One region of the Limnobacter sp. UBA3528 genome, then DNA from elsewhere that is predicted to be linked to it. Evidence: predicted binding sites of a transcription regulator. Region 1 holds the regulator's gene; each other region holds the start of a gene.
The links. The regulator sigma-54, encoded in region 1, starts transcription at its own class of promoters, with help from an activator protein. The targets are predictions, from matches to a motif close to TGGCANGNAANCTGCTTT.
Positions count from the first base shown of each region.

Region 2: hmpA (NO-inducible flavohemoprotein) is a predicted target of sigma-54. The motif match lies at 889-906, and genes of this name have one in related genera.
Region 3: pedF (cytochrome c-550 PedF) is a predicted target of sigma-54. The motif match lies at 2,700-2,717, and genes of this name have one in related genera.

Region 1 is NZ_DFOZ01000032.1:42,752-47,308, forward strand. It holds gene lptB (LPS export ABC transporter ATP-binding protein) at 1-464, shown strand, start outside; gene B4N58_RS10070 (RNA polymerase factor sigma-54) at 477-1,997, shown strand; gene hpf (ribosome hibernation-promoting factor, HPF/YfiA family) at 2,038-2,367, shown strand; gene B4N58_RS10080 (PTS sugar transporter subunit IIA) at 2,478-2,948, shown strand; gene hprK (HPr(Ser) kinase/phosphatase) at 2,953-3,936, shown strand; gene rapZ (RNase adapter RapZ) at 3,929-4,557, shown strand, end outside.
Region 2 is NZ_DFOZ01000001.1:112,120-116,676, reverse strand. It holds gene norR (nitric oxide reductase transcriptional regulator NorR) at 1-734, opposite strand, end outside; gene hmpA (NO-inducible flavohemoprotein) at 961-2,103, shown strand; gene B4N58_RS00555 (response regulator) at 2,117-2,548, opposite strand; gene B4N58_RS00550 (BON domain-containing protein) at 2,635-2,967, opposite strand; gene B4N58_RS00545 (response regulator) at 3,153-3,788, shown strand; gene B4N58_RS00540 (histidine kinase) at 3,804-4,557, opposite strand, start outside.
Region 3 is NZ_DFOZ01000039.1:28,668-33,224, forward strand. It holds gene B4N58_RS11885 (aldehyde ferredoxin oxidoreductase family protein) at 1-460, opposite strand, end outside; gene B4N58_RS11890 (4Fe-4S dicluster domain-containing protein) at 491-964, opposite strand; gene B4N58_RS11895 (substrate-binding periplasmic protein) at 1,210-2,082, opposite strand; gene pedF (cytochrome c-550 PedF) at 2,201-2,656, opposite strand; gene B4N58_RS11905 (sigma-54-dependent Fis family transcriptional regulator) at 2,978-4,557, shown strand, end outside.

The DNA of each region.
Region 1 (4,557 bases):
GCATCTTCCGCCGCCTCACCGTGGAGCAGAACATCATGGCGATCCTGGAAACGCGCAAGAACCTGAGCAAGGCGGAGCGCAAGGAGCAGCTGGAGAAACTGCTGCAGGAATTCCACATCGACCATATCCGCGACAGCATGGGCATGAGCCTGTCCGGCGGCGAGCGCCGGCGCGCGGAGATCGCCCGGGGCCTGGCCACGGACCCGGATTTTATTCTGCTGGATGAGCCCTTCGCCGGGGTCGACCCGATCTCCGTGAACGACATCAAGAGCATCATCCGCCACCTCAAGGACCGCGGCATCGGCGTGCTGATCACCGACCACAATGTACGGGAAACCCTGGGCATTTGTGATCGTGCCTACATCATCAGCGCGGGCCGCGTGCTGGCCTCGGGCAGTCCCGAGCAAATTGTGAAAAACGACGATGTACGCCGCGTGTACCTCGGCGAACACTTCCGTATGTAAAGCTGAATCTCCATGAAACAATCCCTTCAGCTTAAAGTCTCGCAAAACCTCACGCTCACGCCTCAGTTGCAGCAATCCATTCGCTTGCTGCAATTGTCCACACTGGAGTTGCAGCAGGAAATTCAACAAGCGCTGGCTGAAAACCCACTGCTGGAGTTGGCTGACGAAGAGGCCGTGGAAGGCGAGCGCACCCTGAGCCTGGACAGCAGCAATGGCGAACTGCACGAGCCACAGGGCGACAGCTTTGAGGCCGATCCCGACCCCCGCAAAGCCAGCGAACCGGTCAGCGATCAGCAAGCTGAACAAGACAATCAAAGCGAAGAAATTGTTCAGCGCGAGACCATCGACTCCATCCAGGACAACTGGGAAGGCGACTGGCGCGACAACAGCGGCGCAGGTGCCGATGGCGATGAAGAAAAACCCGGCCTGCAACTGGCTGCGCCCGACAGCAGCCTGCACCAGCACCTGATCGACCAGCTGCGCATGACACAGGCCAGCGAACGTGACAAAAACCTGGTGCTTTGGCTGATTGACTACCTCAGCGACGATGGCTACCTGACTGTTGAACTTGAAGACCTGTGGGAAACCCTGCAGGACGAGCCCGACCTGGAGTTTGAAGAACTCAGCGCGGCCTTGCGCCTGCTGCAAAGTTTTGACCCACCCGGCGTGGGTGCCCGCAATGCAGCCGAATGCCTGCTGCTGCAACTGGCCCAGCGCAAAGACATTACTTGCCAGCCAAACCTGTACAGCAACTGTCAGCACATTATTCGCGACCACTTGGGTTTATTGGCCCAACGCGACTTCACCAAGCTGAAAAAAGCATTGAACGTCGACGAGGACATGCTAAAAACATGTCATCAAATCATTCGTTCACTCGAGCCGTTTCCCGGTGCGCGTTTTCGACGCATCGACGATGACCATGTGGTGCCCGACGTGATCGTGAAAAAACTGAGTGGACAGTGGCATGTGCAACTGAACCCCGACGTGATGCCAAAAATCCGTATTAATGAAATGTATGCCTCCATCTTGCGATCACACCGTGGTCAAAGTGCGCAACTCAGTGCGCAATTACAAGAGGCTCGCTGGTTGTTAAAAAACGTTCAGCAGCGATTTGACACTATTTTACGGGTGAGCCAAGCCATCGTAGAACGGCAAATCGGCTACTTCAATCACGGCGAAATCGCAATGCAGCCCTTGGTTCTGAGGGAAATTGCCGATCTCTTGGGACTGCATGAATCGACCGTGTCAAGGGTTACCACGCAAAAATATATGTTGACGCCCTATGGGTTGGTTGAGCTAAAGTATTTCTTCGGAAGTCATGTTTCCACCGACTCGGGTGGTCAGGCTTCCAGCACAGCAATACGTGCACTCATCAAGCAACTGATTTCTGCGGAGGACGCCAAGCAGCCGATATCTGACAGCCAAATCGCCGACCTACTCGGTCAACAGGGCATCGTGGTCGCAAGACGCACGGTCGCTAAATACCGGGAATCACTGAAAATACCCCCGGTGAACATGCGCAAGTCGCTTTAAATTTAAAGCTTCCCCCCGCAGCAACGAAAGGAGATACCTTATGAACTTGAACATCAATGGTCATCATCTGGAAGTTACCCCAGCAATTCGAAACTACGTCATCGAAAAACTGGATCGGGTGAAAAGGCATTTTGATCACGTCATTGATGCATCGGTGACCATCTCGGTGGTCAAGCTGGTTCAAAGGGCAGATGTTACGCTGCACGTTCGCGGCAAAGACATTCACGCTGAAGCAAGTCATGAAAACCTCTACGCAGCCATTGATGCGCTGGCCGACAAACTGGATCGCCAGGTACTGCGTCACAAAGACAAACTAACCAATCACAATCACACACCGATCAAACACCAGGTGGTCGAAGAAGCCGAATAAACCTCTGTAATTTCAGGGAAAATCAAAAGGCGGACTTCCATCCGCCTTTTCTGTTTTTATGGCGTATAATCGGCCCCACGATTAGAAGCGGGTCTCAGGAATCAACAGCGATGAACTTGATCGCAAATCTACTGCCTCCATCCAACATTTTGCTGGATGCACAGGTCACCAGCAAAAAGCGCGTGTTTGAACAAGCCGGTTTGGTGTTTGAAAACAACCAGGGCATTGCTCGCTCCAAGGTTTTCGACAGCCTCTTTGCACGTGAACGCCTGGGTTCCACCGGACTTGGTCAACAAGTCGCTGTGCCGCATGGTCGCATCAAGGGCCTTCGCGAACCCATCGCTTCACTGGTTCGAGTTCAAGATCCAATTCCCTTCGACGCCCCTGACGGTCAACCCGTCAAACTGCTCATGTTTTTGCTGGTGCCAGAAAGCGCAAACCAGCATCATCTGGATATACTGTCTGAACTGGCTCAAATGCTGTCTGACAAGGATTTCCGTGAGAAACTCATGACTGAAGCAGACCCCGGCGCCATGCACCAGCTCATCGCCACCTGGGAGCCCTACCAACCCGCGAGTTAAGCCTGTGAAGCAACTGAAAGAACTGATCGAAGCCAACCGCAACAAACTCAAGCTTGACTGGCTGGCCGGTTTAAATGGTGGTGACCGCCACCTGGATCTTCAGTGTTTTGCATCTTCCGACCTCGTAGGCCACTTGAATACCATCCACCCTGGCCGCATTCAGGTGTTTGGTCGTCAGGAAATCGAATACTTCGCCCGCATCAGCGACGAACGCAAAAAACACCAAATCGACAAGCTAATCGAAGGCGATCCGCCCGCAATCATCGTGGCTGAATCGTTTCAGCCCCATACCCTACTGAAGGCCGCCTGCGACGAATCCAACATCCCCCTGCTGGCCACTCCATTGTCAGCCGCCGAAATCATCGATTTTCTGCGCGTGTACATCAACAAATGGTTAGCCCCCACCACCATGATGCACGGCGTGTTCATGGATGTGCTTGGCATGGGCGTGCTTATTTGTGGCGAGTCGGGTTTGGGCAAAAGCGAGTTGGGCCTGGAACTGATTTCTCGCGGGCACGGCTTGGTGGCAGACGATGTGGTCGAATTCTCGCGCGTAGCCCCCAACCTGATCGAAGGGCGCTGCCCTGAACTGATTCGCAACCTGATGGAAGTGCGCGGCGTGGGCCTGCTCGACATCAAGGCTATTTTTGGTGAAACCGCCGTACGCCGGAAAATGCGATTGAAGCTGATCGTACATCTGGTTCGTAAAGCCTCGCTAGAATTGCACCAGGAACGATTGGTAACCGAGCAACAATTCCAGGAAGTGCTGGGGCTGCCGATTCGCAAAGCCATATTGCCAGTGGCTGCGGGCCGCAACCTGGCCGTGTTGCTGGAAGCTGCGGTGCGCAACACCATCTTGCAAATGCGGGGTATCAACACACTCGACGAATTCATGGTTCGTCAACAAAAAGCCATGCTCACTGAACTGGGCGGCATTGACCACCTACAGGTTGACCCCGACACTGAAACGGACATCGGCCATGATTAACATGAAAGTGGTATTGGTCACCGGCCTTTCAGGCTCGGGCAAATCAGTCGCCATTCGCGCGCTGGAAGACTCCCACTTTTACTGTGTCGACAACTTGCCGCCTTCTTTCATACCGCAAGTCATCCAGCGCTTGTCCTCCGAGGGCATCACGCAAATTGCGATTGCAGCCGACGCCCGCACTGGACGAGACATTATCGATGTTCCCCAAATTATTCAGGCCCTGAAAGCCGACGGAACCGATGTTCGCATTCTGTTTCTGGATGCCGACGATGAAACCCTGATCACCCGCTACTCTGAAAGCCGCCGCCGTCACCCCATGAGCGCACGCCTTGGCGAGCAAGCCACCGTGCAAGAATGTGTTGATGCGGAACGAGAGTCGCTTGAGCCCCTGAGAAACATTGCAAGCTGTATCGACACCTCTGCCCTGCAGCCCATTGTACTGCGGCGATGGGTGCTTGAAACCGTAGAAGAAGAATCGGCCAAACTTACATTGGTGTTTGAAACCTTCGGTTTTAAAAAAGGCCTGCCCAGCGATGCAGACCTGGTGTTTGATGTGCGCTGCCTGAGTAACCCGTATTACGACAAAAGCCTGCGTCCACTGACCGGGAAAGACACAGAAGT
Region 2 (4,557 bases), on a different contig from region 1:
AAATTCGCCCTGCCGGACATGGCATGCAAGGCCTGGGCGACCAATTCTTTGCCCACACCTGTTTCACCATGAATGAGCACAGCCAACTGACTGTTGGCAACAGTCAAAATTTCATGTTTTAGTTCGCGAATGGGCGTGCTGTCCCCAATCATTTCCCGACGAGACAATTGAACACCTTCCAACGCGCTCAGACCATTGCCGTCAGCCTGACTCAACTTCAGGGAAGTCGCGGTTCGATCGGTTTTCTCAGTCAGTTCGGCGACATGCACAACCGCTTCACCCAAGCGTGCAAACATGGCCATGGCGCGTTCAACTTTCACATCAAACACGCCCGCTTTCAGGGAGTCCAGCGTAATTGCTCCCCACAACTTGCCATTTACATGCAGGGCACAACCCATGCAATCATGGACATTCAAATCGCCCGCATGCACGCCTTCGAGCAAACCGTCGTAGGGGTCGGGTAAGGTGGACTTGTTCGGAAAATGGGTCACGCCACGGTAAGTCACAATCGCATTCAGGCGAGGATGCTCGTTTAATTCGAAGCGGCGCCCCAGGCTATCGGGAGTCAAACCGCGTACGGCCAGCGGCTTTAAGGTCGAGCCCTCCTTTTTCAGCAAGGCGCACGCGTTGCCGGGCAATGCGGCGGCCAATGAATTGACATAGCGCAAGTAGCGAGTTGACGGATCCAGGTCGGCTCCAAGGTCTTCAATCACTGCCAACACAAAACTGGACATTTCCACGACTAGCCATCCTTATTGTACTTATAACAATTACTGTTTTAATAACAATATCAAATCGCTGTTAATTAAACAATGATTTGAAATTTTTAACAAAACACATTTCTTCATATATTCAATATTTTCATATACTTAATAACAATGTTAAGGCTGGCATGTATCTTGATAGTGTTTGTCACTGTGAAGCATGTACAAATTTACAATCGATCAGGAAGGAAAAAGCATGTCAGTCAGCACCGAGCAAAAACATTGGATCAAGGCAACCATTCCCGCACTCGAACAGGGTGGCGAAGCATTGACGACACACTTCTACAAACTGATGTTCAGCAAATACCCGGTTACGGCTACCTTTTTTAATCCGGCTCATCAGGAAAAAGGCACTCAACCTCGCGCCCTGGCCAATGCCGTGCTGGCCTACGCCAAACACATTGACAACCCGGCAGTACTCATGGGTGCGGTCACACTGATCGTCAACAAGCATGTAGCCCTGGGGGTCAAAGCCGAACACTACCCTATTGTGGGCGAATGCCTGCTACAGGCCATGAAAGAGGTGCTGGGCGCCGCAGCCACACCTGAAATTATCGACGCCTGGGCAGCCGCCTATGGCCAGCTCGCCGATATTTTGATCAACGCCGAAGCAAACCTGTATGCCAAACAAGCCATGTCCACCGGAGGGTGGGAGGGGCAACGTGCTTTCACAATTGCCGCGAAAGAGCAAGAAAGCGAACTGGTCACATCTTTTTATCTGAAACCTTTGGATGGTAAACAGATTATGACTTTCAAACCGGGGCAATACATTACCCTGCACCTGAATGTAAATGGCGCAACTGTGATGCGCAACTACTCACTCTCAGACGCACCCAACGGGCAACATTATCGAATTTCGGTCAAGCGCGAAGAAGGCGGCGTGGTATCCAACCACCTGCACAAGCAACTGGCTGTGGGGGACACAGCACAGCTAAGCCCACCCTGCGGTGAGTTTGTTCTCGATGACAGCAAAGACCCCTTGGTGCTGATCACCGCCGGCGTTGGGTTGACCCCGGCCATTGCAATGCTGAAAGCAGCAGCAGGCCAACGCGAGGTGCGGTTCATCCACGCCTGCAAAAATGCCGCGCAACACTCTTTCAAAAACCTGACCGAGCAATTAAGTACCCAGCACAGCAACATCACAGCCGAGTACATTTATGAGAATCAGGATGGTTTGATTAAACACCAAACCATTGAGAAAAACCTGCCCAACAATGCACAAGTTTACTTTTTGGGTCCAGTTGGTTTTATGAGTGCAGTAAAGAACATGCTGGGCAAGCTGGGTGTGCCTGCCGAGCGTCAGCATTTCGAGTTTTTTGGTCCTGCACAGGCGATTTAAAACGGTTGGATGTTCAGAGTAACGAGTCTTTGGCGTTGCCCGAGGCTTGTTTCTGAACAAACTCAAGCAATTCATCAATTTGAAACGACTTGTCGAAAAAGGCCCTCGCCCCAAGACTCAAACAGCGGTGTCGAATCACCAAATTTGAATAGTTGGAAAAAACGACAACACCAATCTGTCTGTCGGTCAAATCCAGATCATCCTGCAGTTTTTTCAGCACGCCCAAGCCCGTGCCAGACCGCAATTCCAAGTCAACGATCGCCAAATCTGTAGGGTCCACTCTCATGAAAGCCACTGCATCTTCCTCAGACTCCACACTGGCGACCACTTCAACACTGGGAATTTCGCTCAACATGGATTGAAGCATCGCCTGCAATTCAATCGAGTCCTCTACCAGCAACACACGCAATGGCACTTGCAATTGGTTTGTACAATTCTTTTTCATGGCGGGCACCTACAACGCCCCACTGGCGCAAAGCCAGCAGGGCATTGAGTTAAGGTCGGCTCAATCCGTTGGCTCTATCGCCAAGCTTACGACTTGGGCTTCAACTCGATCATATTGGAAACAGCTTTCACACCTTCCACCTGTTTGGCCAACGCCTCGGCGCGCTCAAGTTCAGCCTCGGTTCTGGCTTCACCCGACAACACCACCACACCTTGCTTGGTTTCTACATTCACACGCAAGGCACTTACGGTTTTGTCTTCCGCATGCTTGGCCTTTACCTTGGTGGTAATGGTGGCATCGTCCACATATTGCCCCACGGCCTTCAATGGCTCTTTACCCTGCTCTGCTGCATACACAGGGCTCAACGCAGACAACGCAACACCAGAGGCGATCAAGGTTTGAGTGATCAATTTTTTCATGGTTGTACTCCTTCAGGGTTATTGAACTGACTACTGACAAGAAATCAAGATCAAAGGTATGTATTGATCAGGCTTCATGCGTTCAATATTACGGCGGGGCAAACCATTGATCTGTCCGACAAGGACGATTCGTTTGTAGGACCAGTCTGGCTTCCCCAACGGACCACAACACGAGGACTATTCAAATGATTCGATTGGCGATTGTTGATGATCATGCAATTGTGCGTGCTGGCTTTCGTGAAATGCTCAATGAAGAACTGGGCATGTGTATTCAGTTCGAAGCGGGTACCGCGCAAGAGGCCAGAAGCCTGCTGCGAGAGCACAACTGCGATGTTTTGATGCTTGACCTGTCATTGCCTGACGAAAACGGTATTGACTTGTTGCGCGCCGTTAAACAACGACATGAGAAGACGCAGGTCTTGGTCATCAGCAGTTTTTCAGAAGAACGCTATGCTTTGTCAATGATCCGAAGTGGTGCCAGCGGCTACCTTTGCAAAGACTGCGACCGCAGCGACCTTGTCAACGCTATCCATACGGTGGCGCAGGGTCGACGTTATATCTCGGCCAACACAGCAGAACTGTTGGCCCGCGAAATGACCGGCGAAAGCGACAAACCAGCGCATCAGGAACTGTCTGAACGTGAAAGGCAAGTGTTCATGCGCTTGGTGAGGGGCGAAAGTGTGTCAGCTATAGCGCAGGTGCTTCACTTGAGCGTAAAAACAGTGAGCACCTATCGATCAAGGTTACTGGATAAGCTTGGCGTGAACAGCAACGCAGAACTGGCCACCTACGCACACCAGCACGGCTTGCTGCTCGACTAAACCAGCGGTTCAAAATCAAACAGGCATTCGCACTTCAATGCGTGTGCCGCGTCCAGCGTGTGAATCAAGCAACAAATTGGCGTTAAACATCTGAGCACGGTGTTTCATGCCGGCAATGCCATGGCCATGCAGCTCAATGTTTTCTGTGTTAAAGCCACTGCCGTTATCAGCCACGCTCAGAATTACCATGCCCTGCTTCTCCTTCAGGCTCAACTCCACCTTGCTGGCCTTGGCGTATTTCCGAACATTCGTCAACGACTCCTGGGCCACCCGAAACAAGGCCAACGATTGTTCAGGCGACAAACTCAACTCATGCTCTGGAAAGTCCATCACCACAGACATCTCCATTTCAAACTGCTGCCCCAGTGAACGAAGCGCCTCAACCAGCCCCAAACCCTTGAGCAAAGGGGGTTGCAGGTCATCAACCAAACGACGCGTCATTGAAATAGTGCTTCCAATGTTTTCAATCAAACGAAGCATTCGCTCCTGAACAAGTTCATCGACCTGCGTACCCAACGATCGGCGCAACCAGCCCGCATCCATTTTCGCAGCAGTCAATGCCGAACCCATTTCGTCGTGCAACTCCCGGGCTATATGCTGGCGCTCCGCCTCTTGGGCGGTGGTCAGGTTGGTGGCCAAATTGCTCAACTCAAGCGTGCGCGCTTGCACCTTGGCTTCAAGCCGGCTGTTTTCTGTTTTCAACAACTCCTGAATTCTTGCACGCAAGGCCACCTGCCTCTGTTGCACCACAAACAGGCCAAGTATCAAC
Region 3 (4,557 bases), on a different contig from region 1:
CCTGGTGCTTGGTCTTGATGGCAGGTTCTGTGTCCCACACGCTTTTGCCCCACAGGTCAGAGGCGTCCATCAACTTTGCACTTTCATTTTCAATCAACAGGTACACAGGCTTGGGCGATTTGCCTTCCATGATCACCATGTCCCAACCAGCACTCTTCAACTCATTGCCAAAGTAACCACCTGAATTTGAGCAGGCAATTGCGCCGGTCAGCGGGCCCTTGGTGATCACTGAGTAACGGCCACCTGTAGAAGCCATGGTGCCTGTCAGCGGGCCAGTTGCATAAATAATCTTGTTGTCGGGCGAAAGCGGATCCACTTTCGCACTCACTTCTTCCACAAAGTACTTGGTGGCCAAACCACGCTGGCCAAGGTAGCTTTTCGCCCAATCCATTCTCAAGTCTTCGCTGGTGCAGGTGCCTGCTGTCAGGTTCACGCGCAGTACTTTACCGGTCCATGCCATTTGTATTACTCCCTTCTCTGTTCTTCTGAATTACGCGTGAGCCTGGTTGCTCAGTTTCTCGGCCCACTGCTTCATCTTGTCCAAGCCTGTCCAGTTGGAATCCACGAAAGTGATTGCGCCGGTTGGGCAAGCTGTTGCACAAGCGGGGTCGCCACCACACAGGTCGCACTTTTGCACCTTGCCGGTTTCCTGAACGTAATTCACTGTGCCGAACGGGCAAGCAATCGTGCACACCTTGCAACCCACGCAGGTGTCTTCCGACACCACTTTCACCCCATTGGTTTTGTCCATGGTGATCGCTTCAACCGGGCAGGCGTGTAAACACCACGCCTCATCGCACTGAGTACAGGTGTAGGGCACTTTTTTGCCCGTGTGGTGGAAGTCGAACACCTTGATTCGAGACAATGAGGTGTTGAACACCTGATAGTTTTCATAGCTACACGCCATTTCACACTGAAGGCAGCCCGTGCATTTGTCAGGCGTGATATGAAGAGATTTTTGCATCCCGTTGTTCCTCGCTTCTTTGGTTATTTGTTTTGGGCACTACATACATGCGGTCTTATGCAATAAGCCTGCCAACTTGAAAAGAAATTTTCGATGGGTCCCGGCAACACTTTTCCGAGTTTTGACGCTTGGGGTTTTCCCGATGCAACACAACTGTTCCAAAGTGAAACAGTTGTTCCAACAAAAAGCCCCGCATGTTGTTGCGAGGCTTCCCATGGAAATGATCTGAAATGAGTTCAGCCGGATCAGGGCCTCATGTACTTCACGCCGTAGCTGGCAAAAATCTTCTCGATTTCGCCACTTGCCTTCAGTTCATTCATGGCCACAGTCAGTTTTTCCGCCAACTCTTTGTTGCTTTTCTTGGTAGCCATACCCACCGCCCAACCCTTGGGCGGCAGCGAATTGTGCGGAACCTTGGATACGTAATAATCAGCTTTTTTGTCCGGGTGCTGGTGCAAAGCCCATTCAAGCTCGGCCCGAGTAGCCATGACCGCCACCAACTCACCGTTCACCATCGCGTCGACCGCTTCTTTGGGAGTCTTGAAATTCACCAGATTGTCGGCATACGCTGCGCCATCGGCGCCCGCCAACATGATGCTGGGCAAAGCAGCCGCTTCGGCACCAATTTTATTGCCCGCCTCCGAGAACGGCTTCAGGCTGTCCAGCGTGGGCAACTTCTTCACATTACGCGCCACGAAAATATCGTCACGGGTGTAAGGAGAAAAGAACAACGCCTGGTCCTCTTTCTGCATGATGTACGCATCCACTGGCGCATGCATCAAAATATCCGCAGGCGCTCCAGCCAGGTAGTGGCCACGCGTCACCATGTTTCGAATGTCGTCAGAAAACTCCTCGTCTTCCGTAAACGCGCGCACCCGCAAACCCAAGCCCAATTTCGCTGCAAGGGCTTTGGCAATGTCCACATCAATGCCTTTGCCCTCGTGCGAGTAAGGCGCCAGATAATTGTAAACAGCCACGGTCAAAACGCCCGAGGCTTGCACCTTGGCCCAGTCCGACAGTTCTTGCGCCAAGGCACTGGCCTGAAAAGAAAAGGCCAGAAGGGTTGCGCCAATTGCTTTGATGATTGGAAATCGACACGCTTGAACAAACGCAGTCATATATTGTCTCCTGCTTGGGATATGTGCCTTGGATGCACTTTTATTGTTTGAAGAAGCTGGAACCGGCAAGCGCAATTACTTTACTTGCCGGGCTCCACATTGAATAACAACCCGGCCATTACTCGGCTGGACGAGTCTCAACATAAGCCTTGATGGCCCAAATGGCCTCCTGACTCAAAATACCGGCAAATGCAGGCATGTAGACCCGATCACCGCGCACCTTTCCGCCCAACACCGAATTGCGGAAATACACATCCATTTCAGCCTTGCACTCTTGCTTGGCTTTCTTGTTGGCGAACGATTCACACTCCGAATTCATCTTGCGCAAGTCGGGAGAAATACCGCCGCTGATGACTTCAAGGCCGTGACAACGCGCGCAGTTTTGGTTGTAGGCCGAGCTGCCCACGCGAATGGCTTCCTTGTCGCCAGTATATGGATTGCTTTCCAGCATCTCGTCGCCCAAAGGCTTCAGTGTGGACACATCAACGGCCTGCGGGGTCACGTCACCGTGAGCCAAAGCAACTGACGCCGCAAGGGAAAAAATGGTTGCCACCAGGGCTTTACGAACTAACATCACAACTCCTGTATTTCTAAGAATGATTCAACACCTTCGATACGTTGCAATCCCCATGCCAACCTATCCCCTTGAATTTGTGAATTAGTTTTACCAATTGTGACAAATCGCCAACTCAGTGGTCTTACCGAGTTTTCTGTGCTAATTTCAATCAAAGAGTGTTTCAATTTGAAACACACTGAATTGAGTTGGCACAGTGTTTGCATCTGGCAACGTAGCAGCCGGAACGCGATCAATGTTGAAACTGTTCAGCGCAACAACAAAAGCTGCACCCAAAACGATACCTATAAAACGCAGCACCACAAGAAGCAGGAGACATGAATGACATTCTTATCCGAGCGGGATGGCGGCAGCCTTGCGTCCAACGCACAAGTGATTGAACTGATCGACCCAGGCACGGAAGGACACCTCGAATTCATTCGTCGTGCCCATCAACGCTCCACCGCCGCAGGCCTGGACACCACATCGAAAGTAGACATCGCCCCCCCACCCACGAGCGCCCTGAAAGATCTGATCGAGAAAAACAACCGGCTAAAGTCGTGCGCCCTGCCCTTCATGGAAACCCTGTATGAACAGGTGGTGAACACGCACAGCATGGTGCTGCTGACCGATGCGAGCGGAACAATCATTGAATCGCTGGGTGATGACGATTTTCTGGTGAAGGCTCAAAAGGTTGCGCTGGCACCCGGCGTGACCTGGAGCGAAGAACACAAAGGCACCAATGCGATTGGCACGGCCCTGATTGAAGAGTTGCCCACCGTAGTACATGGGCAGGACCACTTTCTGGACGTGAACCGATTCCTGACCTGTTCAGCCGCCCCGATTTTTGATCCAAACGGCGTGGCCATTGGCGTGCTCGATGTAACGGGCGACTACCGCAGCTATCACCGCCACACCATGGGTTTGGTGCGCATGTCTGCGCAGATGATTGAAAACCATTTGTTCAACAGTTCGTTTCAAGACGCCATCATTGTGCAGTTTCACCAGCGCGGCGAGTTTTTGGGTTCGGTGGTTGAAGGCGCAGCAGCGTTCTCGCCATCCGGCAAATTCCTTGCGGCCAACCGGGCTGCAATGGTTCAGTTTGGCATGTCCGCCAATGCATTGAAAAGCCACACATTCAGTTCACTGTTTGGCATGCCCCTGTCGGCGCTGGTTGACCATTATCGCACTTGCAACCCGATTCCCTTGATACTCTGTTTGCACAATGGAAACCAGGTAACAGCCAAAGCCAGTCTGGGTAGTGTGGGACGTGGGCGAATTTTTGACTCGGTTGGCCTGGTAAAAAACAACGCCGATGCTGCTGTGGTTCAACACAGCACATCGCCCGCGCAAAAGACCAACACCACTTGCCAGAAAAATCACCACCTTTCCAGCCTGAAGTACCTGAACACGGGCGACCCGCAGGTTGCGAAAATCATCGACAAAGTCGGCAAGGTCATCGACAAAGACATCCCCATTCTGATTCTGGGCGAGACCGGCACCGGCAAGGAAATTCTTGCACAAGCCATACACAACGATTCACCGCGACACAACAAACCTTTTGTGGCAGTCAATTGCGCATCCATTCCAGAAACGCTGATTGAATCTGAATTGTTCGGTTATGAAGATGGCGCATTCACTGGCGCCAAGAAGAAGGGATCGCAAGGCCGCATTCTGCAAGCCAATGGCGGCACCCTGTTCCTCGACGAGATTGGTGACATGCCCATTTCACTGCAAGCAAGGTTGCTGCGCGTGTTGCAGGAACGCGTGGTTACACCATTGGGCAGCCAGAAAAGCATTCCGGTCAACTTGCAGGTTATTTGCGCCACGCACCGCAACCTGCGCGATCAAATCTCAGCGGGGCAATTCCGCGAGGACTTGTACTACAGACTTCATGGCCTGGTGGTGCGCATTCCTGCATT